One region of the Oceanobacillus sp. FSL W7-1304 genome, then DNA from elsewhere that is predicted to be linked to it. Evidence: riboswitches for the same ligand, from Rfam matches in the RefSeq annotation. Region 1 holds a riboswitch; each other region holds the start of a gene.

Region 1 (8,023 bases):
GATGACATTTATTGCTTGTGGAATTGCAACAATTATTCAGGCTGGATTCGCGATGAAGCTGCCTGTTATGCAAGGACCATCATTTGTGCCACTCAGTGCACTTGCAGCAATTGGAACAACGTCTGGAATGGGAGCGATGATTGGTAGTTTAATACCAGGTGCTTTGTTAATCGCACTATTAGGTTATCCATTGAAAATTTTCAGTAAGGTCGTACGGAAATTCATACCACCGATTGTTGCAGGTACAGTCATCGTCGTTGTTGGTTTTTCCTTAATGCCAACAGCAATCAATTCGATCTATAGCGCGGAAGGTAGCTTTAATACAAACATTTTTATCGCGTTTGTTACAGTAGCAGTACTGATTAGCTCTATGTACATTGGTGAAAAAGCCAAAACGAAATGGAAACATATTAAAGTTGCATCTGTTATTTTAGCTTTGGGTATAGGTACAATTGTTGCATCTTTCTTTGGAATGGTGGATTTTTCTTCGGTACGTGACGCTGCATGGTTTGCGATGCCAAGTATATTTGCTCTTGGGACCCCAACCTTTGAATTGGATGCGATTTTGATTATGCTTGCTATCTACTTCATTATTATGATTGAAACAACTGGAACGTGGTTCACAGTAGGTAATGTTACGGAAGAAAAGCTGGATGATAAACGATTAAACGGCGGAGCTTTTGGTGAAGGGCTAGGCTGCTTTGCTGGATCTTTCTTCGGTGGCACACCAGTTACAGGCTATTCCACGAATGCAGGAATTATTGCCATCACTGGTGTGAAAAGTAGGAAACCGATAATTGCAGGTGGTGTCTTTCTTCTCATGTTTGGAATGATGCCAAAGCTTATGACCGTAATTGCTAGTATCCCGCCAGTAGTCATCAGCAGTGTGTTTGCAATTATTTGTGTTGTAATCATGATGAATGGTTTTAAAGTGGTAAAGCAAGCGCCATTTACAGAACGGAATATGCTTGTGATCGGTATTCCAATTATGCTCGCACTATTTGCGGTGCTTATGCCGGCAGATATTTTATATGGCCTTCCAAGTATCGTAACTTATTTTGTTTCATCTGGAATTGCTATTGGAGCAATTGCAGCATTAATACTTAATTTAGTACTTCCGGAGAAGAAAGAAGATACTGGATTAGCACCAAAACTAAACGTTAATTAGATATAGAAGATTTTTCAAAAAAGAGCAACTTGCACTCCAAATTACAAGGACTTCTAATAAAGCAAAATAACGCTTTTAAGAATTCCTGACGAATGCTAAGTTCTCTAAATAAAAGGGGAGTTTATCGTTATGCAACAAGATAGATTATGGAACCAGTGGCACCCGGTTTATAAAGCGGATGAATTAAAAGAAGATCCACAGCAGGTATTTGTTTTGGGTGAGCGTGTCGTGATTTTTCGTAATGAGAAGGGCGTACATGCATTTAAAGATTTATGTATCCACCGCGGAGCGGCACTTTCGCTTGGAAAGGTAAAGAATGGAAACCTTGTTTGCGCCTACCATGCTTGGGAATACAATGATACTGGCGAATGTGTGAAAATACCGGCATTGCCATGTGAAAGACCTATTCCGAAGAAAGCGAGAGCAACGGTTTACCATGCGCAGGAATCTTTCGGTTTGATTTGGGTTAATTTGGGTGATGACCCAGATCCAATGATTGCTTATCCGGAATATGATAAAGCGGGATATCGTACTGCTATTTGCGGTCCATATGATGTAAAAGCAAATGCACCAAGAATTATCGAAAATTTCCTGGATGTGTCGCATCTTATGTTTGTGCATGAAGGTATGCTTGGAGATGAAGACCATGCTGAGATTGTTGATTACGATGTGAATTTTATCGATAATCGTTTTATTACAAGTAAGATACCTGTGTATCAACCGAATCCAGATGGACGTTCAAAAGGCGGCTACGCAGATTACGTTTATGAAATTCTTAATCCAACGACAGCACGATTTACAAAAACAACGGAGGGTTCAGACGAAGCATTGACGATACTCGCAACTGTAAACCAAGAAGATAACGAACAAACGAAGGTGTTTATGCTATTAACGAGAAATTATGATCTTGAACAGTCTGATGATTCGTTTATTGAATTCCAGGATACGATTTTCTATCAAGATTTAGATATTGTGGAGAGTCAAAAACCAGAACTGCTTCCTTTAGACTTGCAAATAGAAATGCACCTTAAATCAGACGCGTTGACCATTGCATATCGCAGATGGTTGGATGAACTAGGAGTGGAAACTGGAACATTAGCGATTGATGAATCGAAACGAAGTAAACGGAAGAAAGTATTGAACTAGAGACTATAGCCTCGAAAAAATAAAATGTCTTGCAGAAATGACAATCTGTAAGGCGTTTTTTATTGTATATGGAGTTCTATGTAGATCTTATTGTAAATTAAATGAAACAAATAAAGCAATGTGCTACTACGATGACCAAGTAGGCACATTGCTTTATTCTTATCGTACTTTCTCTAAAACCTTTTCTTCTTTTAATTCTAATGATTGAATAAATCGTCCAATTCGTTTCATTGCAGTCTCGAGCTGTTCAATGGAAGCTGCATAGGAACATCGAATATAGCCTTCTCCAGATGCTCCGAAGGCATTCCCTGGTACAACGGCAACCTTTTCTTCTTGCAGAAGACGAGCGGCAAATTCTTCGGATGTGAGTCCTGTTTTCTGAATAGAAGGGAAAACATAGAATGCCCCGCCTGGTGTATGACAATCCAATCCTATCGTGCGCAGCGATTGGACCATGAAATTTCTTCGTCTCCAGTAATTTTGCCTCATTTTTTCAACTTGATCTGCACTATTACGTAAGGCCTCGAGTGCTCCAAGCTGAAGCATCGTTGGTGCACACATTGTCGTGAATTGGTAAATTTTCACCATTACTTGTATAAATTCACGGGGTGCAGCGAGAAAACCTAAACGCCAGCCAGTCATTGCAAATCCCTTTGAAAATCCATTAACGACGATTGTACGATCATACATGCCAGGAATTGCAGCAAAGCTAGTGAATTCCTCATCATATGACAACTCTGCATAAATCTCATCGGTAACGACAAGCAGGTCATGTTTTTCCACAACCTGGGCAATTTCTGTTAGCTCTGCTCTATTTAAACAGGAGCCTGTTGGGTTACTAGGGGAGCATAATAAAATTGCTTTTGTTCGATCTGTTATGGCTGCCTCCAGCTGCTCTGGCGTTACTTTAAAGTCGTTGTCTGCATATGTTGCAATGCGGACTGGAATCCCACCAGCCAATGTTACAAGCGCTGTATAAGAAACAAAGGCAGGCTCGATAATAAGTACCTCATCTCCTGGATTCAAAATCGCTCGGAATGCTAAATCCAAGGACTGACTTGCGCCTACGGTGACGATGACCTGGTCCTCTGGTTGATAGCTAAGTTTAAAATTTCTTTTCAAATAATTAGATATTTCTTGACGTAATTCTAATAACCCGGCATTTGCTGTATACGATGTGTGACCGTCTTTTAGTGCTTCAATTGTTGCCTCGCGAATATTCCACGGTGTAACAAAGTCTGGTTCTCCAACACCAAGTGAAATGACATCCTCCATACTTGCTGCTAAGTCAAAGAATTTTCGTATTCCAGATGGTTCTAATCCTTTTGCTGTAGTTGATAAGTAGTTTTGAAAGTCTATACTCATGGGGTAATCACCATTCTCCGATCTTTATCATCATTTCCTTCAATAATTACGCCATCATGCTTATATTTCTTTAGCATAAAGTGGCTTGTAGTGGATACGACATTATCAATTGTAGCTAATTTATTGGATACAAAAGCTGCAATTTCATTCATTGTTTTACCTTCGACGGTTACAGATAAATCATAGGTACCTGACATAAGGTACAGTGATTGAACCTCTGGGTAGCGGTAAATCTGTTCAGCTACCTCATTAAAGCCAACACCACGTTCTGGTGTTACTTTAACATCAATCATTGCTACAATTGTTTCTTTTCCCTCTATTTTATTCCAATCAATAAGTGTTGGGTAGCTAACAATAATTTTTTCATCTTCTAGTTTTCGGATGGTCATTTGTGCTTGTTCTTCACTTATTCCAAGCTGCAATGCAATGGATTCTGTTGATACATTATGGTTTTCTTCAAGTATCGATAAAATATTTAATTCCTCTTTTGTTAGTTTCATTCCAATCCGCCTTCCATTGCTGTTAATTTGTAACATTAATTAAACGAAGCAATGATGAAATTATATCATTTTTAAACTGTAATCAAAACTAAAATTTAAGGTTTTTTGATTCTATATAGAAAAACGCGTACTTCCAAATCCCTCTATCAGTTTAGAATTATTCGTACTATAATTATTCTAATCTGTAGGTTATAAAATGATGTCAGTAATATGGAAACGACTGTTTAATAGGATATAGAGTTCTAAGCCTTGAAAAAAAGCGATAATCCCTCTATATAAGAGATTATCGCTCCTTTTGTTAATCTTCTTCTAGGATTTGATCAAATGCCTCGGATACTTTATCGAACTCTTCATCACTTTCAATTGCAGATAATTCACCATCATCATCGATTTTGAGAAAGAAGATATCAATGTCCTCATCACTATCCTCTTGCAAATCTTCTAAAAAGCTGACTGCGACGTAATCTATATTTTCCAATGTAACCTTGGCAAGTACTTCTACTTCCTGATCAACATCTGTTTCATCACTAATTGTAAAAACTTCACCAACTTCAATTTTATCCATACATTACCCTCCGTTTCCTCATCTAGAATGAATTTGTAATAGCTTTCTTAAGTTTTACTTCATGTATGGAAATAATGCAAATTTAAGCAACGATCTTCTCGAAAGGTAGTAAAGAACGGATGGATGAATCATATATGATCGGAAAGTAATGTTAGAAATCTCCGCTTTCGCTATACAAGGTGAGGGTGAGATATAGAGAGTTGACTTTGTTACATGGTAGTGATGCGGTATTAAATGAAACCCCGCCTGCGAGTGATTGAAAATCTTTATGCAATTTGTTTTCACGGTGGACGAGTGAGTTTATCAATCCTTCATGGCAAAAATACAGCTTGCTTGGCCAGCAGCTAGATTTTCTCCTACCATGGAGATAAGGTGCGGAGAATGTTACCGAATAAGTTGGCTTTTTTAATGGGTCTGTTCAATGGAATCCTGTCTCAATGGTCTATTAAATTAATATACAAGCATTCACATCGGAATTTATGGTGAATTTGTTATTTGCTCTTGACAGGCGATTCCATGAGTGCTAATATTTAAAATATTAGAATTGGATTGACTTTATCGAAGGATGTAGGTGAGTCCTTTGAGTTTAATACGTACAACACATTGCAACTATTCTTCTTAAAAACTAAATCATTTATTTTCTTATCCAGAGAGGTGGAGGGACTGGCCCTTTGAAACCTCGGCAACAGACTATTCAGTACTGTGCCAATTCCAGCAAGCCTATGTGCTTGGCAGATAAGAAGAGCCATGTTTATACATGACAAAACCTCTTCTTATTTGCGTAGAAGAGGTTTTTTAATTTTTCTATTGTATAATCATTCCGTTAAAGGGGGAGATCCTGTGGCAAGTGTGGATGACAAGAAAATTACAGACATCATATCTGAATTAAAAAAACTTAAATTTGGATCTTTAATCATAACCGTTCATGATGATGAAGTTACACAAATTGAAACGACCGAGAAAAAACGTTACCAAGCACAAGAAAAAAAACAACGAACTAAATAAGGAATGCCGATTAGACAACTAAAGGCAGCCTTCTATTCCGACCGGAATGGAAAGCTGCCTTTTGCAATTAAATAGGTGTAAAAAAATTGGAGGAAAATGAATGACATATAAACTAGGAATTCTTGATCAAAGTCCAGTTTTCAAAGGAAAGACAGCTGCTGATGCACTTCAACACACCATTCAATTGGCGATAAAAGCGGAAGAATGGGGTTACGCTCGCTTCTGGGTGTCTGAGCATCACCATATGGAACAGGTAGCTGGTTCATCACCCGAAGTATTAATGTCACACTTGTTAGCACGAACAAATTCAATAAAAATAGGATCGGGGGGAGTTATGTTACAACATTATAGTCCGTATAAGGTTGCAGAGAATTTTCATGTCTTAGCGACGCTTGCCCCTGGAAGGGTAGATCTGGGTATTGGGAAAGCACCTGGTGGATTTCCATTATCAACGAGAGCATTACAAAATGGAAAAAGAAATGATGGAAAAGATTTTAATGAGCGTTTAAATTTTTTGAAAAGATTAGTAGACGATTCCGTTGAGCATGATCACCCACTGTCAGGCATCCAAGCTTTACCAAGGCCAGATAAGAAACCTGAAATTTATTTGCTCGGCGGAAGTGCAAATAGTGCTAAGATCGCCGCGGATTTAAGGATTAATTTTGTTTTTGCAAAATTTTTAAATAGCGATGAAAAGAAGCTTAAAGAAGCTGCTCAAACTTTTAAACGGAATTTTAATGAAGGGGAATTTATTGTAGCTTTGGCCGCACTTGCAGCACCAACCCAAGAAGAAGCAGAAAAGTTAGTAGAAGATCATAAATTATTCACACTTCACCTTCATGATGGGCGGACATTAACCGTCCAATCGAAAGAGCAAGTACAGGCATTTAAAAAACAAGCAGGAGGACCATTTGAAATAGAAGAAAAAGCAGCGGATATAATTGCTGGAACGCAAGAATATGTAAGCGAAGAATTAACAAGGCTTCATCATGCATACCAGGTAGATGAATTTATTTTGCATACGCCAATTCGAAAAAAAACAGAGCGTTTTCGTTCTTTCCAATTAATGCGTCCACTTGAAAAGGTATGTATAGGGGGTAGCAATGCGTAAATTAATGAGCAATCCAATCATTGTCAATGAATTGGTTAGAGAGGATATTGAAATAGTTCGTCGCGTTTTGATCGATAGCTATCAACAGTACGAGGCTTATTTCACCCCACAAGGGTGGAAGGACTATTCAGAACGGATTGTCTCATCTATTGATAATCCAAATGTAGATAAAATTCTTGTAGCTAAAATTAATCAGGATATCCTAGGCAGCTTGCAGCTATTTCGTTCTGCGGAAAAAGCATATGAAAAACCAGAACTTCAAATTCAAGCACCTATCATTAGATTACTCGGAGTTCACCCTAGTGCAAGAGGTCGTGGTGTTGCCCAAGCGCTATTAAAAGCCGTCATCAATGATGCTCAAGCTCTTGGAGAGTCCAACGTATATTTGCATACGACCGACTTCATGGCAAGTGCTATACAAATTTATGAAAAGCTGGGATTCGAACGGGATGAGTCAAAGGATTTTTCCAGAAGAAATATTCTATCGAAATGTTACAGGTTAGATATTTAGAGGAGTACATTAGCATGTCTCGATCAGAGTTGAATGAACGCTAAATTTAATAATGGAGTTAATCAAGATGAGAAAGCAAGCTTAAACAAGGTTCCTGCAGTGAAACAGGTTGAAAAATACAATTTGAAAAATAGGAGTGCAGAAAATGAAAATTAGAAGGGTTTTTCTTTTAACGATTATAACGGTGGGATTGTTTGTGACAGCAGGTTGCGGAAATGAAACGGGGACAGCTTCCGAAAATGAGCAAGTGACATTGAAAGTTGGTGCTGCTTCTGTACCACATGCGGAAATTTTGGAGTTTATTGCACCAGATTTGGAAGCGGATGGTGTGAAACTAGAAATAGTGAATACAACAGACGGTATTCAAACAAATCAACAGACAGCAGATGGGGATTTAGATGCAAACTTCTTTCAGCATACGCCGTATTTAGACCAAGTCAACAAGGACAGTGGATTAGATTTAGTAGTGGTGGAAGGGATTCACATTGAACCATTTGGGGTGTATTCGAAAAAGATCAATTCAATCGACGACTTATCTGATGGAGCACAAATAGCAATTCCGAATAATCCTTCCAATTTCTCAAGAACACTCATACTCTTTGAAGAAAATGGAATTATTGAACTGGATGATGAAAAATCAGGTGATTATTTA
Region 2 (8,023 bases), 2.1 Mb from region 1:
AACTTCCCCCGAGCCCATCACCATGTGTTGCCTCAATAATATCCACACCAGAATCATCTATTAATTTTGTTAACTCAGCAATTTGTTCTACCGAATATTGATGCGAAATCGCATGCATACCATCACGTAATGTAACATCATTGAATCGAATTGTTTTTTTGCTCATCACTGTGCCACTCCTTTCGAAACCATTGCAGCTGCAATGACCTCAGCCGTTTTAACAGCTGCGGAAGTAATAATATCTAAATTACCAGCGTATTTCGGAAGGTAGTCACCATTTCCCTCTACCTCAACAGAAACAGTTACAATATTATCCTTAATTACCGGATCTGCTTTAAAACGATATCCTTCCACATAGCTTTGCACGACTTTCAACATGTCATCTAATTTTTGTAAAATATTTTGATGTATCTCATCAGAGTATTCCGATATTTTTACGTGAATTGTATTCCGCATTAGAATTGGTGGTTCTGCAGGGTTCAAAATAATAAGTGCTTTCCCTTCTTTGGCACCACCAACTTCCTGTAGAGCCTTTGCAGTTGTTACTGTAAATTCATCAATATTTTGACGTGTTCCTGGTCCAGCACTTTTGCTAGAGATGGAAGCAACAATTTCTGCATACTCCACGTCGACCACGTCTGAAATTGCTTTGACCATTGGTACAGTTGCTTGTCCCCCACACGTAACCATATTAACGTTATCTAACGCTTCCACACTTTGCTCATCCAAGCTTACAGCAGGTACAATAAACGGTCCCACAGCAGCGGGGGTTAGATCAATTGCCTTTTTCCCTAATTTCTTTAATATCGGTGCATTATGTGTATGGGCCTTAGCAGAGGTTGCCTCAAATACAATATCTGCTAAGTCTGCTTGCTCCACAAAGCCATCAATCCCATTATAAATCGGAACAAGTCCATGCTCTTTCGCAAGTGCTAACCCTTTTGAATTCGGGTCAATTCCAATCATTGTTGTAGGTTCAAGCTTGTCACTGCGTAATAATTTATACATAAGATCTGTTCCTATATTTCCTGAGCCAATAATTGCACATTTGAGTTTTTGTTGAGTCATCCTATCTTTCCTCCTAAATTCAATTCCATAACTGCTTGACAATAATGATCCGAAGCGCTCTTCAAATGCCGGGCTAACAGTTCTTGAGCTTTCTCTACTTCCCCTATGGTTAGCGCATCAACCACGACAAGATGCTCTTCAATAATTTCCTGCTGTCTTGACTCAAGAATTGTAGACGTAACCTCGATTAACGTTTGTATCATGCCATTTAAGGAATGCCATAATTGAATAAGTGACTGATTACTTGTCATACCTACTAGTAACGCATGAAACTCCATGTCTGCATCAACATTCCTAATTTGACTATCGAAAGAATCCTGCATTTGCTGGATGTAGAGATAAAGTAGATGTTTATCTTTTTCTAGAGCTTCTGGAGATATTTGTGTTAGGGCATGCTTTTCTAATAAAATACGACTATCATATAAATTCCTAATATCCTCAATATCAAACTTCCCTACTACTGTCCTACCATTTGAAAGTCTCTTAACCAACCGCTCAGCTTCTAATTTTGAAAGAGCTTCACGTATAGGTCCCCTGCTCACATTTAATTCGCTTGATAATTGGGATTCCTTTAAGTGTTCACCTTCCTTATATCGATTTAACATAATTTCTTTACGCAAATAAGCAAGTACTTGTTCACTTACATGCATTTTCCCTATATTCATTACTACATGCAGGCCTCCTAACAAATAAATAAATTGAATATTCTGTAATGTAGACAGTTTACAATTATTAATTCATATTGTATTCGCTTACTTTTATTATGTCAATAATTATTTGAATATATTTTTTATTCTGCTCATTAGTTTATCCAATAAATTAAATCAAATATTACCTCCCCAAATCTACATTCACATCGATTGTAGTTTTGAAAAGAAGTACCATAAGCAAACGAGAAAAAGACGGAGGTGACAAAAATGGATTTTAACTAAGACAGTGTTGTTTGTCCAATTCGATTTTTCTTATCAACCATACGTTATATTAGGAGGAGATTTTAATGAAACTTTATTTAGACCCAGGTCATGGCGGAACAGATTCCGGTGCTACTGGAAATGGAATACAAGAAAAAGATGTTGTTCTTGATATCGCGTTGCGAATACGCGATCTGCTAATTGGAAACTACAGTAATGTTAGTGTTCAAATGAGTCGTACTGGAAACACAACAAAAAGTCTCGCCCAACGAACAAATGAAGCAAATGCATGGGGTGCTGATTATTTTCTATCTATTCATTGTAATGCATTTAACGGCTCTGCTGATGGCTATGAGGATTTCATTCATAGCAGCCTTTCAGATAGTTCACAGACTGCTAGATATCGAGACATTCTACATGCAGAAATAATTAAAGTTAACGGATTACGAAATCGTGGTAAAAAGAAAGCTAATTTCCATGTATTACGTGAGTCGTCCATGCCAGCAATGCTAACGGAAAATGGTTTTATCGACCATAGTGGAAATGCAGCTTTAATGAAACAGAACGCATGGAAGCAGCGAGTAGCAGAAGGGCATGTCAACGGACTAGCGAGAGCATTTAACCTGCAAGAAAAAAACGGAGGTCCTGGTACCGGCCAACTGTATAAGGTTATTGCTGGTTCCTTTAAATCAAAAGCAAATGCAGATGATCGTGTATCTTTCCTAAATTCTAAAGGCATTCAAGCTTTTGTAGAACAGGTTACGATTTCAGGTGAAACTTGGTATCGCGTTCAGGCTGGTGCATTTACAAACAGGACAAATGCAGAGAATCATTTACAGGTTGTCCGCAACACTGGAATCGATGCATTTATTATCATCCAGTAAATATATAACAGATTTAGTATGAATAAATGAAATCAATTGACTTTTCAACCAATAGATTATAAGATATATGAAATAACAAATTCATAAACACTCTTATGAAGAGCGGCGGAGGGACTGGCCCGATGAAGCCCGGCAACCATTCCAGTTAAATTCAACTGAGAATAGGTGCTAATTCCTGCAAAATACAATATGTATTTTGGAAAATAAGAGGATGGTTACTTGTCAAGTATATCCATGCCTCTCTTTTTTAGAGAGGCATTTTTATTTTCCCGAAATACGATAAGGAGACGCTCAGATGACAACAGCAATTGTGAAAGGCGCACCAGGACATTATCGAATCGGAGAAGGCATTTTAAAAGAGTTACGTGTACTTCTTTCAGAGTTAGGCGTGAAGAAAATACATATTCTTAGCGGCAGGAAGGCATGGAATGCTGCCTCTCCTTATATACCAGAGGAGCTTGATCGTTCAAACATCACGTTTGTGGAAGGACATTGTACGCTTGAGGCTGTCGAACAATTCGCAACTTCATTTCAACATGATGGGGTTGATGCAGTAATCGGTATTGGCGGGGGGACAGCACTCGATCTCACTAAAGCCTCAGCTGTAAAAGCCGGGATTAAATCCGTACTTATCCCAACAATCGCAGCTACCTGTGCAGCTTGGACACCATTAAGTGTATTTTATCAAGCTGATGGTACCCATTCACACTATACCGAGTTCCCAGTAGCAAATACACTCGTGCTGATTGAGCCAGCTATTATTGCTGGTGCGCCACCTGAATACTTGAAGGCCGGTATTGGTGACACACTCGCTAAATATTATGAAGCAGATGCTTTAGTTCGATCCTTTTACAAGGATAAGGATTTACCTGTTTGGCTTCAGATTTCTCAATTCTCCGCAGCTTTGTGCAGAGATATCTTACTAAAGGATGGAAAAGAAGCACTAGAATCGGTATCCAATAAAAAGGTATCGGATGCACTCATACGCGTTATTGAAACAATTATTATGACTGGTGGCATGGTCGGCGGATTCGGGGAAAAGGCCGGAAGAATTGCTGGTGCACATTCCGTCCATAATGGATTAACAGAGGCTAAAAGCATCAAGCAATTTTTACATGGAGAAATCGTGTCCTATGGTATCTTAGTTCAATTGGCTCTAGAAGAAAAGGATGAAGAGCTAAAAAGACTATTAGCAGTATATGATGATTGGGGGCTTCCAGCATCATTAAATCATTTATCCATTGACGCTCGAGACGAGGAACTATTGCAACGTATTATTAAGAAAACATTACTGCCTCAAGAATCGATTCATTTAATGGCGGAAGAAATTACAGAAGATACATTAATAAATGCCATTCTCAAAGTAGAGAGGCTAGCAGTTCCAACAACTAATTAATCAACTTTAGAAAGAGGGATACATAATGAAAAAATTACTATTCACAGGATTACTTGCATGCATGTTGGCAGTACTTGCCGCATGTGGTGGCGGCTCAGATGAAGCAGAAGGATTATTGGAAGACGGTAAATTAAAAGTCGGTGTAACATCAGGACCACATGAACAAATCTTAGAAAAGGTTGCAGAGCTTGCTGAAGAGGATGGCCTAACAATTGAATTAGTTTCTTTCAGCGATTATGTCATGCCAAATGTTAGTTTATCTGAAGGCGAGCTTGATTTAAACAGCTTCCAAACCGAGCCATTTTTTGACCATATGAATGAAGAACGCGGATTAGATTTAATTAAAGTTGCAGATACGGTTACATTCCCGATGGGGATTTACTCAGAAGGTGTAACAGATGTAGCAGATCTCGAGGACGGCGCCCGTATCGGTCTTCCAAGTGACCCGACAAACAGTGGACGTGCATTACTATTGTTTGAACAAGCAGGTTTAATTAAAATAGAAGAAGGTCTTGGCGTAAATGCAACGGTAAATGACATTGCTGAGAACCCAAACAATTATGAATTCATCGAGCTTGATCCAGCGCAAATCCCGCGCCAGTTAGGTGAAGTTGATGCAGCTGCCATTAATTCAAACTTTGCCATGGATGCAGGTCTCGTACCTGGTGAAGACTCAATCTTTATTGAACAGGATTCTACATTTGTAAACTTAATCGCGGTTCGTGAAGAAAACAAGGATGACGAAGCTGTACAACAGTTTATCGATATTTACCAATCCGATGAAGTAAAACAATTTGTTGAGGAAACCTTCCAAGGCTCAGTTGTTCCTGGATGGTAGGAGGAACAAAACGGAAGTGCCCAGTTAGCGACGTACAGAGGTGAGAGAAGTCCAGCTACAGCTTTAGCGCTGGAGCTGGACGTGACTGTTCGTGCAGCTAAGTTATTACCCATAGTATTAACATTTAAAAGTTACCAGGCTAACTAAAAAGGCTGACAATAATGTTGTCAGCCTTTTTTATATGTCCAGCTCTTTAGGAGATTCTCCCTTTTTATTCATTAACCGAATTCCAATCGGATCGATTTCCAAAATGGTATAGTTAGGATCATCCGGTCCTTCAAAATATAGTTTCATATCATCATTCCAAAATTTCTTTTTCAGGTCATCCGTATCGTTTAAGGATACCTTCCCTTGATATTCTACATATTCATCTCCAAATCCATCGCCTTCATAACCAATTAAAATATGTGTAAATGGATTTTTCTCAATTTCTTCTGTTTTATCGGCATCTTTATGCGTCGGTGTGTAAAGCTTCAAACCATCATGAAAAAATGTCATATACCTAGAGTGCGGTTTATCGTTCTTCACCGTTGCCATCGTGCCTGTATGACTTTCATTAAGGATTTTTTCTACATCTGCTTTAATCTCTGATTGACTCACAAGTATACACTCCTTTTTATCGTCTGCTATAAGTAGTGTTCCTTTTCTGGCCAATATTAAACATCCTGCATTACCGTTCAATTCTAAAATGTTGCCATTCAAATGGAAAGAGGGCTTGATACTTCCTTTGTAGAAATCGATCATCGATTAAAGCGATTGTTCCTTGGTCTGATTCAGATCGGATTAATCTGCCCCCCGCCTGAAGCACTTTATTCATTCCAGGAAAGACATAGGCATAATCATAGCCATTTCGGCCAATCGAGTTGAAATAGTCCTTGATAATATCTCTTTCCAATCCAATTTGCGGCAGTCCAACACCAACAATAATGACACCTTGAAGCCGTTCTCCCTTTAAATCTACCCCCTCAGAGAAAATGCCGCCCAGTACCGCAAAGCCAATAAGCTTTTCTTCCGTATCCGGCATAAAAGCTGCCAAAAATTCCTCCCTATCCGTTTCAGACATGCCTACCGTTTGGACAATCGTCTTTACATGTGGTGCAAACTGTTGAAATGCATCATGTACAGCTTCCATGTAATGATAAGATGGAAAGAAAACAAGGAAATTTCCAGACTGCTTCGTAATAAGATTCTCCACAAACTGAACAATTGGTGTCATTGTACGCTCGCGATCGCGATACCTTGTCGACATTGGCAGAATAATTACCTCAGCTTTTTCACGATCAAATGGAGACGGAATTGCTGTTACGTAATCTTTTTCAGTTCCTCCCAACAGGGTTTTATAATAATCCGCAGGTGTTAGCGTAGCTGAAAAGAAAATCTTTGAACGGTAGCCTTTTCCCATCTTGTTAATGAGATAAGATGGGTCGAGGCAGAATAGCTTCAATCGGACATCGCTTTTCAGAATCTCCATATAGGTTACAAATCGCTCATCATAAAGCTTCGCTATTTTAACAAAGGATTGTGTCGCGAAATAAGTATCCAGCAAAAGTGAATCTGTATCCATATGCTGCACTAATTCAGTCTCTGCATGCATGGAAAAGGTTTCAGTAAGCGCAACAAGCTCGTCATCTAGATCTTTGCTGATTAAATTCTCTTGCTTCTTTAAGGATAATAGATAATTATTAATTGCTTTAGCTGATTTCGCTAAGCTTTCATTACGGTTTTTAAATGTACGACTGAGTTGCAGAAATGCTGATTTATACAAGTCAGCAGAATACATTTCTCTCGCTCGATCAACTAAATTATGTGCTTCATCAACCAATAAGACGGTCTCTTTCTTCTGCTCCTCAAAAAGACGTTTCAATGACACTTTGGGATCAAAGATATAATTGTAATCGCAAATAACAGCATCCGCTATATATGCAAGCTCTAATGAAAATTCAAAAGGACAAACACGATGTTTTCTTGCATAGGTTTCAATTACTTGGCGACTCATCAATGTTTCATTCGCGTATATGTCTAAAACCGCTTCATTAATTCGATCGTAAAACCCCTCCGCAAAAATACAATGCTCCTTCGAGCACTTTACTTCCTCCTGAAAACAAATTTTATCCTTCGCAGTAATGGTTACAACCTTTAGGTCCGACCCCTTTTCCTCCAGCAAACGAAATGCTTCCTCTGCAGCAGTTCTCGTAATTGTTTTTGCAGTAAGATAAAACATCCGCTGCAGGTGCCCTTCCCCAATCGCTTTCACAGCAGGGAATATTGTTGAGACCGTTTTGCCAATACCTGTTGATGCTGAAGCAAATATATCTTTCTTATCGAAAATTGTTTTATAGACAGAAGCCGCAAACTTACGCTGTCCATCTCGATAACTTTCAAATGGAAACAAAAGCTCCCTTGCATAAACATCGCGTCGTTCTACATGCTGAAGCTTCATCTTGGCGTATACTGCATACTGACCGACAATGTTGTTTACATACGTTTTCAGCTCCTGAAAATTCATTTCCCGCTTGAATTTAACCTGCTGCTCCGTATTTACTTGAACATATGTTAACTGAATCGTTATCTCTGCTAAATCGTGGTCTTTAGCATAGATATAAGCATAAAAGATCGCCTGTGCCCAATGTACTGGATATGTATCTTCTGAAATCCACTCCACCGGATTTCGTGTTGACTTAATTTCATCAACCGTAACCTGTCCATTCTCATTAAAAAGCAAACCATCACAACGTCCATCCACGACAAAAGTTAAGTCTTCATATGGAATCTCCGTTATGACATACACTTCCTTTTGATCTGTTTCTTTATACGTCTTTTGGATTTTCTGATGTGCCTTTGTTCCGTCTGTCAGCGTCGTAGCCGTTCGAAACCCGGATTCAATACTGCCACTTCGCAACACATACTCCACAAGCGTTCTTACTGA
Region 3 (8,023 bases), 110 kb from region 1:
AAGATACAAGACAAAAAATTCCCAAGGTTGAACCACTCGCAGCAGAAAATTCATACCATGAGAGATTTTCATTCGTATCTTTATTTTTTTCAAACCATGACGTTAACCGTGGAATTCTTTCTCTTAACTGTACATGCTTATGAACCTGTAAATCTGCGTATAATCCTTGGAGTTTGAGAAGCTGATTCTGGATTTGTTCAAAGGATGCTACATCTCTTAATGTTTCTTGACATGTTTGAACTAACTCCGCAAGATAGCCTCCATCAGCTTGATCATCTCGCAGTTCATAATAATTTTTCATTGGATTCATAGGCGTTAAAGCATCCTTCATCGCTTCATGCAACATACGGAAATCCTTAGGATCAAGCGAAGTGCTTCGATCACAAAGATTATCCAAATAATCACTGATTGTTTGATACGCAACAATAAAACGAACTGCTTTTTTCTCTCTTTCTCCAGCAAGCAGTGCATAAACACTTCCACCTTGACAGTGAAATCGTTTATCTTTTATGCTAGCAAGAGCTTGGGTGCGCAACTCATCATTCGGTATCTGCTCTGCTCTACGCTTCCAGTAATTCATTTCCTCATCAACCATTGGAAAGATTCGTTTAAACACGATTCTTAGTAATGTAATCGCATTTTTTGGTACCTTTGTCAATCTATTTCCTCCATTCCAATTGGTGAAATTTGCTATACTAATTATAGCATCATATACAATAGGAAAACAAAAAACAAGGGGATGTAAACATGATTAGGCCTTACAAAAATATTTATCCAACCATTCACGAAACTGCTTTTATTGCAAAAGATGCTGTAATAAATGGAGACGTTACGATTGATGAGGAATCTAGTGTTTGGTTTAAAGCAATTATCCGCGGTGATGTTGCGCCAACTCGAATTGGGAAACGGGTTAACATCCAGGATTTTTGTATGCTGCATCAAAGCCCAAATAAGACACTTCTCATTGAAGATGATGTCACAATCGGCCATCAAGTTACCTTACACTCTGCTATCGTTCGGAAAAATGCCTTAATTGGAATGGGATCGATTATCTTGGATGGTGCGGAAATCGGAGAAAATGCATTCGTTGGTGCAGGAAGTCTTGTGCCACCCGGAAAGAAAGTACCTCCTAACACGTTAGTAATGGGAAGACCGGCAAAGGTTGTACGCGAGCTATCTGAAAAAGATTATGCGGAAATGGAACGGGTTCGTACATCTTATGTAGAAAAAGGTAAATATTATAAGGAAAATACAAATATGGGACATTAATCAGTTAGGGGCTTGAAATAATAGATCAAGCTCCTCTGTTTATCACCCTAGAAGACCAAAGAACTCAGACCTCAACGCTACAATGACAAGTGTGGAAATAAATATAACTTGACTGAGCGTAAATAGATAATCATTTTTCCCTTCTAGGTATTTCCACTCCATGTATGCTCGAAACAATTCCTGTATACCAGTGAAGATCATGCCAAGTAAAAATAAATACAGCGTAACATCAGAACTCGAGGAAATAGTTGTATAAATGAAATAAAATCCAGCACCTATGTATGCAATGACAGCTATTAATCGTAACCTTTTATCATACTTTTCATGTATATCGTTCACATAATTATTAGAAAACCATTTTGGACGCTTCACGTGCAATAATATTCTCATGATCGAATTAAATATAAAAATAATAAGTGAAAGCACACCTATTAATATGACAATATCCAGTAGTAGACCACTATTATCTTCATAATAGTACATGAGCATTCCTCTCTTTCTAGATTATAAATCGTATGCTAGCCCAAACTCCATCAGCTAAACAAAAAGCTGCACAACTCAATAAGAGCTGTACAGCTATAATATTATTTTGTCAATGCGATTAACTCATCAACTTTATCTGTTTTTTCCCATGAAAATGCAACATCCGTTCTACCAAAATGACCATATGCTGCTGTGTTTTTAAATATTGGCTGACGAAGGTCGAGCATCCGAATAATTCCTGCTGGGCGAAGATCGAATAATTTGCGAACCGCAGCTACAAGTGTTTCCTCGCTTACCTTTCCAGTACCAAATGTATTAATCGCAATGGATACAGGCTCTGCTACACCAATTGCATACGCCAATTGAACCTCACATGACTTCGCAAGACCTGCAGCAACGATGTTTTTTGCAACATAGCGAGCTGCATATGCAGCAGAGCGATCTACTTTCGTAGCATCCTTTCCACTAAATGCTCCACCGCCATGTCGTGCATACCCACCGTATGTGTCTACGATGATTTTACGACCAGTAAGTCCTACATCCCCCTGTGGTCCCCCAATTACAAAACGACCAGTTGGGTTAATGAAATACTTTGTGTTTTCATCCAAGAGATCAGCAGGTACAACGGCACGAACCACATGCTCAATCATATCTTTTTCAATTTGTTCAGTAGTGGTATCTTGGTGATGCTGTGTAGATATAACGATTGTGTCGATTCGGATAGGCTGATCATTTTCATCATATTCTACAGTAACCTGTGTTTTCCCATCCGGGCGCAGGTAATCTACAATTTTTTCTTTTCTTACATCAGCAAGGCGCTTCGCTAATTTATGCGCTAATGAAATCGGTAGTGGCATAAGCTCTTCGGTTTCATCACAAGCAAAACCAAACATTAACCCTTGATCTCCAGCACCTATTGCATCAATTTCATCCTCACTCATTTTTCCTTGGCGTGCTTCTAGTGCGGTGTCAACACCGCCAGCAATATCTGCTGACTGCTCATCAATTGCCGTCATTACAGCACATGTTTCCGAGTCAAAACCATATTTAGCTCGAGTATAGCCAATTCCTTTTATCGTTTCTCTTACAATAGCAGGAATATCTACATATGTGCTTGTCGAAATTTCCCCCGCTACTAACACTAATCCAGTTGTTACAGTTGTTTCACACGCAACTCGTGCATTCGGATCCTTTTTTAAAATTTCATCTAGGATAGCATCTGAAATTTGGTCTGACATTTTGTCTGGATGACCTTCTGTTACTGATTCTGAAGTAAATAAACGTCGATTTACAGCCATTAGGCTAAACTCTCCTTTATTGTATGTTACGGAACTCTAATTTAAATGTTCTACATATATTATTCAAAGTACCTTCAAAAGGTAAAACTTTTCCCACTGACCAGGTCAATCGCTTTTCTATGAATATCATTTTATATATAACTTCTCTATAAAAAACAAAAAAGCCTTTCCTTCAAAGACATGAGGAAAGGGTATACTGGCCTTTCGCTCTTATTGTTCAAGGAAGTGTTCCTTGCATCAGGTTAGCACCAATTCACATCATGTGATGGTTGCTGGGTTTCATCGGGTCTGTCCCTCCACCAACTCTGAATAAGAGTATCCGTTCAACCTTTAGATTAACGAAAGTAGCTGTAGGTGTCAACTATTTTCGGATGGTGGGCTATTATATATTTTTTATAATTTATTTTTAAATAGTATGGACTAATAATATAAATGTGTTATACTAATAAGCATCTTAAGAAAATAAAAGTTGTCACAAACGTATAAAATCCTTAAAAAGGCAGGAGATAATGACATGAAAACGGTGGAGAGATCATTAATTAAAGAGTTAAATGAACACAATAATATGCATATTAATTTGTCGGTAGCACAATTAGTAGAAAAAATTTTACGTTATCAAGAAGGAAGTCTTACTTCTACGGGTGCAATTCGAGCAACTACTGGAAAATATACTGGGCGTTCTCCCGAAGATAAATTTATTGTAAAAGATGAGGTTTGTACAGATTTTGTTGACTGGGGAAAGGTAAACCGTCCAATCGAAGAAAAAGTATTTGATAATCTTTACAGAAAAGTAATAGATTATTTAAAAGAAAAAGATGAACTTTATCAGTTTCAAGGGTTTGCTGGTGCGGATAAAAATTATCGCCTGCCAATTCAAGTCATCAATGAATACGCATGGCATAATCTTTTCTCACGTCAATTGTTTATCACGCCAACAGATGAAGAGTTAGAAAATCACCAAGCAGAGTTTACTGTTGTTTCTGCTCCAAATTTCAAAGCAGATCCAGCTGTCGATGGAACAAATTCGGAAACATTTATCTTAATCTCCTTTAAGAAACGTGTTGTTTTAATTGGAGGTACTGAATATGCCGGTGAAATAAAAAAATCTATCTTCTCAGTGATGAACTACTTGCTGCCAAAGCGAGATGTTTTGTCCATGCATTGCTCAGCAAATGTTGGTCTAGAAGGTGATGTAGCCCTGTTCTTCGGCCTTTCCGGCACAGGAAAAACAACATTATCCGCTGATCCTTACCGCCGTCTAATTGGAGATGATGAGCATGGCTGGAGCCCGAATGGCGTGTTCAATATTGAAGGTGGATGCTATGCAAAATGTATTAACCTATCGGAGGAAAAAGAACCCCAAATTTTCAATGCCATTCGCTATGGTTCTGTACTCGAAAATGTCGTTTTAAATGAAAAATCACGAATTCCTGATTATGATGATACGACATTAACAGAGAATACGCGTGCTGCATACCCGCTTGAGAATATTGATAACATTGTGTCACCAAGCGTTGCTGGCCATCCAAATACAATCATCTTTTTAACAGCAGATGCTTCTGGGACACTGCCGCCAATCAGTAAATTAACGAAAGAGCAAGCAATGTATCATTTCCTAAGCGGCTATACGAGCAAACTTGCAGGTACAGAGCGCGGAGTAACAGAACCGCAAGCAACTTTCTCAGCATGCTTTGGTTCTCCTTTTCTACCTTTGGCACCAGCAAAATATGCTGAAATGCTAGGTGAAAAAATTGATATGTACAATTCAAATGTGTTCTTAGTTAATACTGGCTGGACTGGCGGATCTTACGGTGTTGGAAACCGTATGAAGCTATCCTATACGCGTGCAATGATTCACTCTGCTCTAGAAGGCGAGCTGAATTCAATGGAAACTGTAAAAGATGAAATTTTCGGATTAGAAATTCCAATGCATGTTCCAGGAGTTCCAGATGAAGTACTCATTCCGAAAAAAACATGGAATGATCAAACAGCATATGAGGAGACGGCAAAATCACTAGCATTAAAATTCCATGAGAATTTCAAGAAATTCAATAATGCAAGTGATGCAATTAAAGAAGCCGGCCCGGTTTACCAAGGGTAATAATTCTGTTTACTCATCCCAAAAGGATTTTATTTATATGAGTGGAGTCAGTATCAGCATCATGCTGATAGCCAGCCTGTTTTTATGGGCTGGCTTTTTATGTTCCTCCCTCCAATTTTTACTTATAACCGATAGATCGATTTCCCCCTTTGACTATAACTGTATATTTCGGATTTTTGCTCCATTTTACACACGCTATTCTATTGCCCAGGTTATTAGTCCAGACCCATGCACTAAGGCTCTGTAACCTTAAATTCCCGCACCACTATACTTAAATCTGCAGTTTCAAAACCTTTACTATTCCCTCTCGCCCTCACCTCAACTAGGCATTCACACATTTTCCAGTTTCGCATAAACTGTGTTGATAAATGATCACGTATTCTGAAAGGAACGAAACGTATGAGAAAAATTAAATTGATTGCTGTTGTAACAGTTGTTTTCCTCATTTTCCTTTCTGCTTGTAATTCAGCGCAGACAACTAAAATCAGCTTAGCAGAGGTCACTCGCTCCCTCTTTTATGCACCACAATATGTAGCGCTCGAGAAAGGTTTTTTTGAGGAAGAAGGACTGGAGGTAGAACTTCAGACAACATGGGGTGGAGATACGACAATGACGGCACTTCTTTCTGGTGGAGCGGATATCGCGCTCGTCGGATCGGAGACTTCCATCTATGTGTATGCACAGGACTCTAAAGATTATGCGATTAACTTTGCACAGTTAACCCAGACAGACGGGACATTTTTAGTGGCAAAGGAGCCACAACCTGATTTTGAGTGGGAAGATTTAGAGGGTAGTAACTTTTTAGGACAGCGTGTTGGCGGGATGCCACAGATGGTTGGTGAATTTGTATTAAAGAATCATGGCATTGATCCACATGCGGATTTAGATCTCGTACAGAATATTGATTTTGCCAATATCCCTGGAGCATTTTCATCTGGTGATTATGAGTATGTCCAGCTATTTGAACCGACCGCTAGTATTTTAGAGAAAGAAGGTCAGGGACATATTGTTGCATCCTTTGGAGAAGAATCCGGTACAGTTCCATACACGGTATTCATGACGAAACAGAGCTTCATGGAAGAAAATGACGAGGCAGTTGAGAAATTCACCCGTGCGATTTATAAAGCTCAAGACTGGGTCGCGGAAAACAGTGCAGAAGAAATTGCTGAAGTTATTGAGCCTTATTTTGAAGACACAGATCTGGATATGCTTGCTGCATCGATTGATCGTTATAAAAGCCAGGATTCCTTCGCGGTCGATCCAATTTTAGATGAAGAAGAATGGGAAAATTTAAAATCAATTATGGATGAAGCTGGTGAGCTTCCAGCAGATGTTCCATACACTGATTTAGTGAACACAGATTACGCTGAAAGAGTTATGTCTGATTAAAGGAGGAGATTTTGTGTCATTTCTGACGTTGGACCATGTCTCCCATCATTACTTTTCTAAAGAAAGCTATACAAAAGCAATTGACAACATTTCCATAGCGGTTAAAGAAGGTGAGTTTATTTCCCTGCTTGGTCCGAGTGGCTGTGGTAAATCCACGCTCTTATCCATTATTGCAGGGATTATCCAACAAACAGAAGGTACGGTTTCACTTCAAGGGAAATCAACTGCCGAATCTGAGATGGAAATTGGCTATATGCTTCAGCAGGATTATTTATTCCCATGGAAAACAATCCTGGATAATGTCTTACTTGGACCGAAAGTCAATCATACGCTGTCAGATGAACTGAAGAAAAAGGCGATTCAGCTATTAAAAGAGGTTGGACTGAAGGATGTTGAGATGAAATATCCGAGTGAGCTTTCTGGGGGAATGCGTCAACGTGTAGCATTAGTCCGCACTCTGATTAATAATCCAAAGATTCTGTTGCTTGACGAACCATTTTCTGCACTGGACTACCAGACAAAGCTTAACTTAGAGGATTTAGTTTCCGATTTGTTAAAAAGCTATCATAAAACAGCGATACTCGTTACCCATGATATTGGCGAAGCAATTGCAATGAGTGATCGAATCTTTATGATGAATGCCAATCCTGGATCCATCGCAAAAACTTATGAAGTTCCAATCGAGCTTCGCAATGAAGTACCATTTCTAGTAAGAAGACATCCAAAATATCAACTTATCTTTGATAAAATATGGGATGCTCTTGAATCAAAAGAATCACAGCAAAAGGTGGTGGATATTCCAGATGAATGATCACCACTTATTTGAAAATTACAAACGTGGATTAAAACGAGAGAAAAAGATAGTGCTCTTTTGGCAGCTTACCATTCTCCTTTCATTTTTCTCACTTTGGGAAATTGCTAGTCGCCTGTACTGGATTGATCCGCTTCTTTTCAGTTCACCAAGCAGCGTATTTGAATTACTTGTCACACGATTTGCAAATGGTTCGATTTTCAATCACTTACAAGTAACCTTGTTTGAAACCATTCTCGGGTTTATTATAGGGACAATAGGTGGAATTCTCATTGCAATCTCACTATGGTCATCTGCACGATTTGCTAAAATTATGGGTCCCTATCTCGTCGTACTAAATGCAATGCCTAAGGTTGCATTGGGACCAATCCTCATTGTTGCACTTGGTCCTGGTTATTTATCCATTATTGCAATGGGATTTATTATTTCTGTTATTGTCACTACACTCGTCGTCTACTCTGCATTTAACGAAGTGGATCCAAATTATGAGAAAGTGCTCCGAAGCTTTGGAGCAACAAGATGGCAATGTTTTAAGGAAGCAATTTTTCCAGCGGCAATGCCAGCAATGATTTCTACCCTTAAAGTAAATGTGGGACTTTCTTGGGTAGGTGTTATTGTTGGGGAATATCTTGTTTCCAAGCAAGGACTTGGCTATTTGATTATTTACGGATT
Region 4 (8,023 bases), 1.1 Mb from region 1:
AAGCATTTGAAGAAGAGGTAGCTCCATTGCTGCCCGAATTTTATACTGTAATCAATGCTACGGATCAATACGATAGCATCGCAGGACCAATGGAGTCGATGTCCAAACTAGCAAAATATGTTTTGCTTGTTGCTGTAATTGCAACGGTGCTGATAACTGGATTAGTAGTTTTACTATTCCTCCGGGACCGGAAACGCGAACTGGGCATTTACTTATCCTTAGGGGAACGACGGATCCGTGTGGTAGGACAAATTCTAATTGAAGTGATGGTGGTTGCAGTAATTGGTATCACATTATCCTTGTTTAGCGGGAATCTCTTAGCTGGACAGGTATCTGATATGATGATGAAAGCTAATGAGAATCAAGATGAGTATTATGAAGAGTATATTTATTTTGGTGATACACAAATAGATTTGACAACAGAGGATGTCATAGACTCTTATGAGGTAAATCTTAACTCAAGCTATGTTCTGGGCTTCTATGGAATTGGCCTGTTAACTATTTTAATTTCAACGGTTATCCCGCTAATTTATATTGTAAGGCTAAATCCGAAGAAAATACTGATGTAATAGAGAGGTTACGCTCATTACTAGAGAGGTGAGAATATGATATTAGAAGCGAAAGATTTAAATTATTATTATCAAGATGGCGAACAGCGTCGTTATATCTTAAAGGATACATCTGTCTCTTTTGAAAAAGGGAAGTTTTATACGATTTTAGGGCAGTCCGGTTCAGGGAAAACCACCTTGTTATCATTACTCAGTGCCTTGGATTCGCCCCATAGCGGAGAAGTATTATTTAATGAAGAAGACATTAAGAAAATTGGCTATGAAAAGTACCGTCGTAATAATGTCGGGATTATTTTTCAAAGCTATAATTTAATACCGACCTTTACAGCTGTGGAAAATGTACTGGTTCCTATGACGATTACGGAAAATGAAATTCCAGAAGATGCAAAGACAGTAGCTTATAATTTACTAGATTATATTGGTATTGTAAAAAGTAAAGCAGATCGTTTCGTTAATAAGCTTTCTGGGGGGGAGCAGCAGCGTGTGGCTATTGCCCGAGCTCTCGCGACCAATGTGGAATTAATTCTTGCTGATGAGCCTACAGGAAACCTTGATGAAGAGATGGAACAGGAAATTATTGATATTTTTAAAAAATTGGCACATGAACACGGGAAATGTGTCATTGTGGTAACGCACTCCAATGAAATTGCTTTACAGTCTGATCAGGCTTTCCATTTGAGGAAGGGTGCACTGTCTTCCTATGAGTGATTTTTTATCAAAGTTTAATAAAGACAAGTATGATGATCTGGTAAATGAAAAAGAAGACAAAGAAATAAAAGATAAGAAAGAAGAGAAAAGTGTTAAGCAGGAAAAAATAGAAACGCAGCGGAAGCAGGAAGAACAAGCTTCTGCTGCGGAAAGTGAAGAAACAGTACCTGAGCGTAATACCCCGCTTAAGTCAGAGTCTAATTCTTCCAGAAGCAGTCGCCGTCAAGACGCAGAAGAAGAAGTAGAAATTGATCAGGATTATCGAAAGAAAAAAAGACGCCGGATGTGGCTGATTATTTCTGGAACTGTCATAGCTTGTGTTTTGATATTCTTCATTTACTATATGCTTGTTCATGTGAAAGTTGAAAATTTTGTGGACAAGCCTGTTTCAGAAGCACGTGCTTGGGCAAGTGAAAATGATGTAGAGGTTGAATTAGCGCAGGAATATAGTATGGAGTATGATGCAAACCAGATTATTTCGCAAAGTGTATCTCCTGGAGAAAAGATTAGAAAAGGAAAAACGCTTCAATTAACTAGCAGCTTAGGAGCTGACCCAGAAGAGGTTATTCCGCTTGTTGATTTTTCGGAGATGACACATGAGGAAGCGCAAACCTGGATTGATGAAAATAAAGCAGAAAATTTGCAGATGGTCACAGAATATAGCGATGATATCGAAGAAGGTGGCTTTATTCAGTTTTCCATCAGGGATAGCAACATTGATGAATCAGAATACAAGCGTAAAGATAGTGCTGCTGTCTATTATTCAAAAGGAAAAGAAGTTTTCGAGAAGAATATCAACATACCTGATTTTGCTGGGGTAGCCAAAGAAGAAGTAGAAAAATGGGCAGAAACCAATGAAATTGAAATGACATATGAAGAATCGGATTCCGACACGATTGAAGCCGGGAATATTATTAGTCAGAGTGAAGCACCAGATGAAAAAATTGCTAAAAGGGATAAAATGAAAGTTGTTGTCTCATTGGGAGAAGCTACTGAAGTTCCGAACTTTGGGGAGCTGACTCCAGAAGAAGCTGTGGCAAATTATCCTGATCTACTCGTGACAGTAAAACATAAATTTAGCACAGATGTTTCATACGGAACACTTATTTCACAGTCCGTTGAGGCAGGAACAAAGCTGACGGATAAAGATAATAAGAATATTACCGTTACTTATTCAGAAGGAAGTCCTTATTTACGTGATTTTCGAGGTCAGTTAGAAGGCGATCTGCCAAGATTGTTTTATGAAGAATATCACTCGAAAGGTGCCGATATTAACTATATTGTGAAATATGTTGATTCCCCTGAAGTGAAAGGTACCGTCGTGGACATGGGTGTATTTAATGAATTTGTTCGGATGACTTATACGGTTGAAATCCGTATCAGCAATAATGCTTCGGCAGCACCGAATCCGTCCGATTACTTTGAGGATGCACCGGAAGATTATGTAGTAGGTGGCGGACCGGAACAACCTGTGGAAAGTGATGAGAGCGATGAGGTTTATGAGAAATAAAAGCAATATTATTTTAGACTGAGAAGCCTTTAAAGTTATAATGGGAGTACTATCATTTATAGGGATAGTGCTCCTGTTTTTAATTTCCATACAAGAGAATTGAGTCTAAATGTATATTTTCATAAAAAACGGCAGAAATTATTTAATGACTTTAAATTAGTGGGTGAATTGATGAAAAAATTGATTTTTGCAGTGGTTCTTCTCCAAGTAATTGTCCTAGCAGTGTCATATAATACAGTGAATGCAGAAGTAATAGAGCATGAGAGTAATGATAAGGAATCACATCATAATTGGGTAGAATATAGTACGGATACAACTGTATTGGAAGTAGGTTCTCATGAGGGTTCGTATATGAAAAACCTCCTTAGATATTCATATGTATGTGATATTTCTCATAAAATAAAAACAGTTGTTTATTACTGTGATGAACATGATCATACGAAATCTGAAACATTTTTGGAAGAAGTAATACATAGTGAGGAGCACAGACATTGAATGGTAAACTCACCAGTAAAAAAGCATGCCTATAATGAAATGGCATGCTTTCTTTTTTAGTTATTTCTACTTTACAAGCAAGTGTTTTTTCCTTCCAGGATGCGTATCAAGGAGCTTATCGCCTTTTCCAAATAAGTTATCTCTTAAAGTACTTCCTTCATATTCGGTTTGAACAAGCCCTCTTTCTTGTAAAACAGGTATGACGAGCTCAACGAAATCATTAAAAGACCCTGGAGTAATGGCATATGCGATGTTAAATCCGTCTATACCAGCTTCGTTGACCCATCGCTCCATCTCATCTGCAATCTGTTCGGGAGCGCCAATTGCCGTTGCTCCCATTCCACCAATACCAATTGTTTGGATAACATCCTCTACTGTTGATGGTCGATCAGGATGGATTTTTGTGAAATTTTCAAGTGCGGACCGAATCGAATCATTTTCGATATAACTGATTTCTTGATCCTTTGCGTACTGGGATAAATCGACTCCAGTCCACCCACCGAATAGTGCTAGTGCACCTTCTGCACTTATATATTGTTGATAGTCTTTATATTTTTCTTTAGCCTCTGCTTCTGTTTTGCCAACAATCGGTACAAACATCGTAAGAATTTTTATTTCTTCTTTGGATCTTCCTGCCCGTTCGATATCTTCTTGCAGTTTATCCACGGTTGCTTTTGCTGTTGCAATCGTTGGTGCGCCAATGAAAACAAGCTCCGCATTATTAGCAGCAAAAGCACGCCCCTTTTTGGATGCGCCCGCCTGATAAAGAACAGGGGTCCGTTGGGGAGAAGGCTCACATAGATGAGCACCAGGGACCCGGTAATATTTTCCTTGATGGTTAATATCATGAACTTTACTTGGATCTGTAAAAACGCGATTTTCTTTGTCAAGCTTTACCGCATCATCTTCCCAGCTTTCTTCCCAAAGCTTATAGCAAACTTCCAAATATTCCTCCGCAATATTATAGCGTTCATCATGATTAATCTGATCTTCTAATCCCATATTAACAGCTGCGCTTTTTAAATAAGAGGTAACGATGTTCCAGCCAATACGTCCATTTGTTAAATGATCTAACGTACTGATTTTACGAGCAAATGTGTATGGATGCTCATGTGTCACAGAAGCAGTAATTCCAAAACCGAGATGCTTTGTCACTGCTGCCATGTATGGAACAATTAGAAATGGATCATTAACTGGTGATTGCACACCATTTCTTACTGCTGCATCACGGGATTCACCATATACATCATAGGTCCCTAATACATCTGCAATAAAGACTGCATCGAATCTTCCATTTTCTAATGTTTTTGCAAGCTCAGTCCAATAGGCACTATCTTTGTATCGATGCGACTGATCATCTGGATGTGTCCATAGTCCAGGTGATTGATGTCCCGGAGTATTCATATCGAAAGCATTTAAAAAAATACGCTTTTTTGTCATATTATTTCTCCCTTTTTATTATTGAATAGCATCTTTAGTACGTAACAACTTCTCTAGCAACTGGATTATTTATAAGCTGAACAAAGTAAAAGAGTTGTTTTTTTGTTCGTTGTAAAATATCTTCATCAATAATTGGAAGGGGATTTTGCTTATCAATCTGTCTATCCAATAGGTAAAGACCTTTTAAATTATGTGCTTTTAATGTAGCAAGAACTGGCTTTAACGTATATTCGACAGCAAGTAAATGGGAGGGACTTCCACCTGTCATAAGCGGTAGTACTGGCTTATGTTTCAAAATATCCTGTGGCAATATATCAATCAAAGCTTTTAGCACACCGGAATATGCTCCTTTATATACTGGTGATCCGACGATTAGTCCTTTGGCATGTTGGATTTTGACTGCAATTTCTTTAACAGCAGTACTATTGAAATTTCCTTGAAATAAATCTTCATAGGCTACATCTTTTACGGAAATATGCGTTACTGAGAATTGCTCACCTTCTAATAAAGTACCTAAATATTTAAGCACCTGCTCAGATCTTGAAAACTCAGAAGGACTTCCGGATAGAATTACAATCTCGCTCATGTAAACATTCTCCTTTAGCTTTTTATTTGTACTCTACGAAACACTGGTTAATATTAGACTTTTGAGAAACTGCACTAATCTGTAATGATGGATTGGTACGTATACTCGCTACGGAAACACACTACGCTTTATTCGGGGGACCCGTGAACCTTTTTGAACTGTCGTTTTTGAAGTCTCACTATGGCTCCGTCCCCCGGCAGAAGTCACTGTTTGTTTCCACCGCTAGTGCTAGATCATTGTGTATATTTAGCGGAATTGCTCATACCACAGCAGTTAGTTCACAGTTTAAATTTAGTTGACAGGTACTAAATATTTAATACGAGTAAAAAACCCCCTTTTCTTCTAAAAAGAGAAAAGAGGGTACACTACATCATTTATCAGCTCTTATCTCTCAAGAAAAAATCTTGCTGGAAGTAGCACCTTTCTAAAATAATTAGTGGTTGCTGAAGCGTCATAGGGCCAGTTCCCTCAGCTTCTCTTGATAAGAATTTTCAATTGTTGGATATATTCTAATATATCAAATCATATAAGTCAACTAAGAATTATAAGAATTAATTGATTGACATTTCTTAAGTTCTATATTATTATTCAACCAACAACTTCATTATTTGATTTATCTTATCACGAGAGGTGGAGGGACATGGCCCAAAGAATCCTCGGCAACAGGTTCATTTAAGAATACTGTGCTAATTCCATCAAGCGGACTGCTTGGAAGATAAGAAGAGCATACATACATAATATGTAAAACCTCTATTCTTATCCTAGAATAGAGGTTTTTTGTTGAACAGAAGTTAGGAGGAGATGGAACAATGAAATATGGGTTTTGGTTACCGATTTTTGGTGGATGGCTAAGGAATGTAGAGGATGAAAATATGCCACCAACATTTGATTACGCAAAGAAAGTCATTCAACACGCTGAAACGTGGGGTTATGATACAACGTTAATAGCTGAATTATATTTGAATGATATTAAAGGGATTGAAGCCGATTCTATTGAAGCATGGACAACTGCCGCAGCACTGGCAGCTGTTACCGAGAAAATGGAAATTATGACCGCTGTCCGACCGGTATTCCATAACCCGGCGGTAACTGCTAAAATGGCCGCAAATATTGACCAAATTAGCAATGGTCGATTCACTTTAAATGTTGTCTCTGGTTGGTGGGAGGAAGAGGCCAAACAGTATGGTGGAGAATTTACAGAGCATAATGATCGCTATGATCGTACAAGTGAATTTTTAGAAGTTTTAAAAGGATTATGGACGGAAGAGACATTTTCTTATGATGGAAAGTTTTATAACATTAAAAATACAAATTTATCACCAAAGCCAGTTCAACGGCCAAATCCAATTTTATATGCTGGTGGTGAGAGTGAAAAAGGAAAGCAAGTTATTACAGCTTATTGTGACGCATATGTGATGCATGGCGGAACGGTGGAAGAAGTTAGGAATAAAATTGAAGATATGAAGAGACGTAGAAAGAAGGCTGAAAAAGAAGCATTGCAATCATTTAGTATGGCTGCCTATGTTATTTGCAGAGATACGGAGGAAGAGGCACAGGAAGAATTACACCGTATTACGACAGTTAAAGATGCTGCAGGCTATGCAGGTATGAAAGATTTTACAACGAAGTCAGAGCTTGAGCAACAGCTTAAATTGCAAGATTACTCAGTATCAAACCGGGGATTGCGTCCGAATCTTGTTGGCACACCGGAACAAATTGCAAAGCGAATTTTAGCTTATGAAGCAGCCGGAGTAGATCAACTATTATTACAATGCTCTCCACAGCTTGAAGAATTGGAACGCTTTGCAAAGCAAGTAATGCCTAAGGTTGAAGAATTACGTAATTCATTAACGCATATCTAAGTTAGGGGAGAATTATAAATGAGTAAAATATACGTTATCCATGAAAATAATGAGTGGACAGAGCATTTAATTAATCGATTAAAAGAGCTTAATTTACCTTATGAAGATTGGTTGCTTGATAATGGTACGGTTGATCTTAGTGCAGCACCTCCAGAAGGGGTTTTTTACAATCGGATGAGTGCCTCGTCACATACCCGTGGAAATCGGTTTGCACCAGAATTAACGAATGCTGTACTCGCGTGGTTAGAGCATCATGGAAGAACTGTAATAAACGGCAGTCGTGCACTGCAGCTTGAAGTAAGCAAGGTTCTGCAATATCTTGAGCTTGAAAAGTATGGTGTTAAGACACCAAAGACAATTGCAGCTGTAGGGAAAGAAAATATTTTACAAGCAGCAGAAGCTTTTAAAGGGAAGAAGTTTATAACGAAGCATAATCGTGCAGGTAAAGGCTTGGGCGTTCAATTATTTACTTCCATAAACGCACTGCAAAATTATGTGGAAGGGGAGTCGTTTGAAGAGCCGGTTGATGGCGTTACGTTACTTCAAGAGTATATTGAATCTCCGGAATCCTATATTACGCGATGTGAGTTTGTTAATGGAAAGTTCCTTTATGCTGTGCGTGTGGATACATCAGAGGGATTTGAATTATGTCCGGCAGATGGTTGCACAATCGATGATCTTTTTTGCCCGGTGGGTGAAGAAAGTGCCCAGCCAGCTAAGTTTCAAATTCGTGAGGGATTTAATCATCCAGTATTAGAAAAATATGAGCGTGTCCTAGCGGCGAATAATATTCGTATTGCAGGAATCGAATTTATTGAGGATAAGGATGGGAATATTTACACGTACGATATTA

Evidence for each region. Region 1 has a riboswitch for S-adenosylmethionine ahead of NYE61_RS04945 (DUF2292 domain-containing protein). Riboswitches for the same ligand answer to the same signal wherever they lie in the genome.
Region 2: another riboswitch for S-adenosylmethionine. It lies ahead of NYE61_RS15570 (iron-containing alcohol dehydrogenase family protein); the one in region 1 lies ahead of NYE61_RS04945 (DUF2292 domain-containing protein).
Region 3: another riboswitch for S-adenosylmethionine. It lies ahead of metK (methionine adenosyltransferase); the one in region 1 lies ahead of NYE61_RS04945 (DUF2292 domain-containing protein).
Region 4: another riboswitch for S-adenosylmethionine. It lies ahead of ssuE (NADPH-dependent FMN reductase); the one in region 1 lies ahead of NYE61_RS04945 (DUF2292 domain-containing protein).

What each region holds. Positions count from the first base shown of each region.
Region 1 covers NZ_CP150211.1:980,615-988,637, reverse strand. Annotated here, with positions in the region: gene NYE61_RS04970 (solute carrier family 23 protein) at 1-1,168, shown strand, start outside; gene NYE61_RS04965 (aromatic ring-hydroxylating dioxygenase subunit alpha) at 1,298-2,314, shown strand; gene NYE61_RS04960 (aminotransferase) at 2,474-3,679, opposite strand; gene NYE61_RS04955 (Lrp/AsnC family transcriptional regulator) at 3,676-4,179, opposite strand; gene NYE61_RS04950 (DUF1292 domain-containing protein) at 4,478-4,744, opposite strand; SAM riboswitch class I at 5,384-5,486, shown strand; gene NYE61_RS04945 (DUF2292 domain-containing protein) at 5,585-5,749, shown strand; gene NYE61_RS04940 (LLM class flavin-dependent oxidoreductase) at 5,850-6,860, shown strand; gene NYE61_RS04935 (GNAT family N-acetyltransferase) at 6,853-7,371, shown strand; gene NYE61_RS04930 (hypothetical protein) at 7,405-7,527, shown strand; gene NYE61_RS04925 (MetQ/NlpA family ABC transporter substrate-binding protein) at 7,517-8,023, shown strand, end outside.
Region 2 covers NZ_CP150211.1:3,085,578-3,093,600, reverse strand. Annotated here, with positions in the region: gene dmpG (4-hydroxy-2-oxovalerate aldolase) at 1-166, opposite strand, end outside; gene NYE61_RS15585 (acetaldehyde dehydrogenase (acetylating)) at 166-1,068, opposite strand; gene NYE61_RS15580 (GntR family transcriptional regulator) at 1,065-1,733, opposite strand; gene NYE61_RS15575 (N-acetylmuramoyl-L-alanine amidase) at 2,066-2,863, shown strand; SAM riboswitch class I at 2,954-3,073, shown strand; gene NYE61_RS15570 (iron-containing alcohol dehydrogenase family protein) at 3,159-4,259, shown strand; gene NYE61_RS15565 (MetQ/NlpA family ABC transporter substrate-binding protein) at 4,285-5,097, shown strand; gene NYE61_RS15560 (pyridoxamine 5'-phosphate oxidase family protein) at 5,275-5,697, opposite strand; gene NYE61_RS15555 (ATP-dependent DNA helicase) at 5,768-8,023, opposite strand, start outside.
Region 3 covers NZ_CP150211.1:1,090,348-1,098,370, forward strand. Annotated here, with positions in the region: gene NYE61_RS05410 (tetraprenyl-beta-curcumene synthase family protein) at 1-595, opposite strand, end outside; gene NYE61_RS05415 (gamma carbonic anhydrase family protein) at 748-1,269, shown strand; gene NYE61_RS05420 (DUF4181 domain-containing protein) at 1,312-1,752, opposite strand; gene metK (methionine adenosyltransferase) at 1,854-3,050, opposite strand; SAM riboswitch class I at 3,258-3,366, opposite strand; gene pckA (phosphoenolpyruvate carboxykinase (ATP)) at 3,565-5,151, shown strand; gene NYE61_RS05435 (ABC transporter substrate-binding protein) at 5,551-6,540, shown strand; gene NYE61_RS05440 (ABC transporter ATP-binding protein) at 6,554-7,351, shown strand; gene NYE61_RS05445 (ABC transporter permease) at 7,344-8,023, shown strand, end outside.
Region 4 covers NZ_CP150211.1:4,064,360-4,072,382, forward strand. Annotated here, with positions in the region: gene NYE61_RS19975 (ABC transporter permease) at 1-569, shown strand, start outside; gene NYE61_RS19980 (ABC transporter ATP-binding protein) at 606-1,277, shown strand; gene NYE61_RS19985 (PASTA domain-containing protein) at 1,270-2,787, shown strand; gene NYE61_RS19990 (hypothetical protein) at 2,959-3,282, shown strand; gene NYE61_RS19995 (LLM class flavin-dependent oxidoreductase) at 3,349-4,722, opposite strand; gene ssuE (NADPH-dependent FMN reductase) at 4,757-5,308, opposite strand; SAM riboswitch class I at 5,690-5,796, opposite strand; SAM riboswitch class I at 5,924-6,030, shown strand; gene NYE61_RS20005 (LLM class flavin-dependent oxidoreductase) at 6,118-7,170, shown strand; gene NYE61_RS20010 (alpha-L-glutamate ligase) at 7,189-8,023, shown strand, end outside.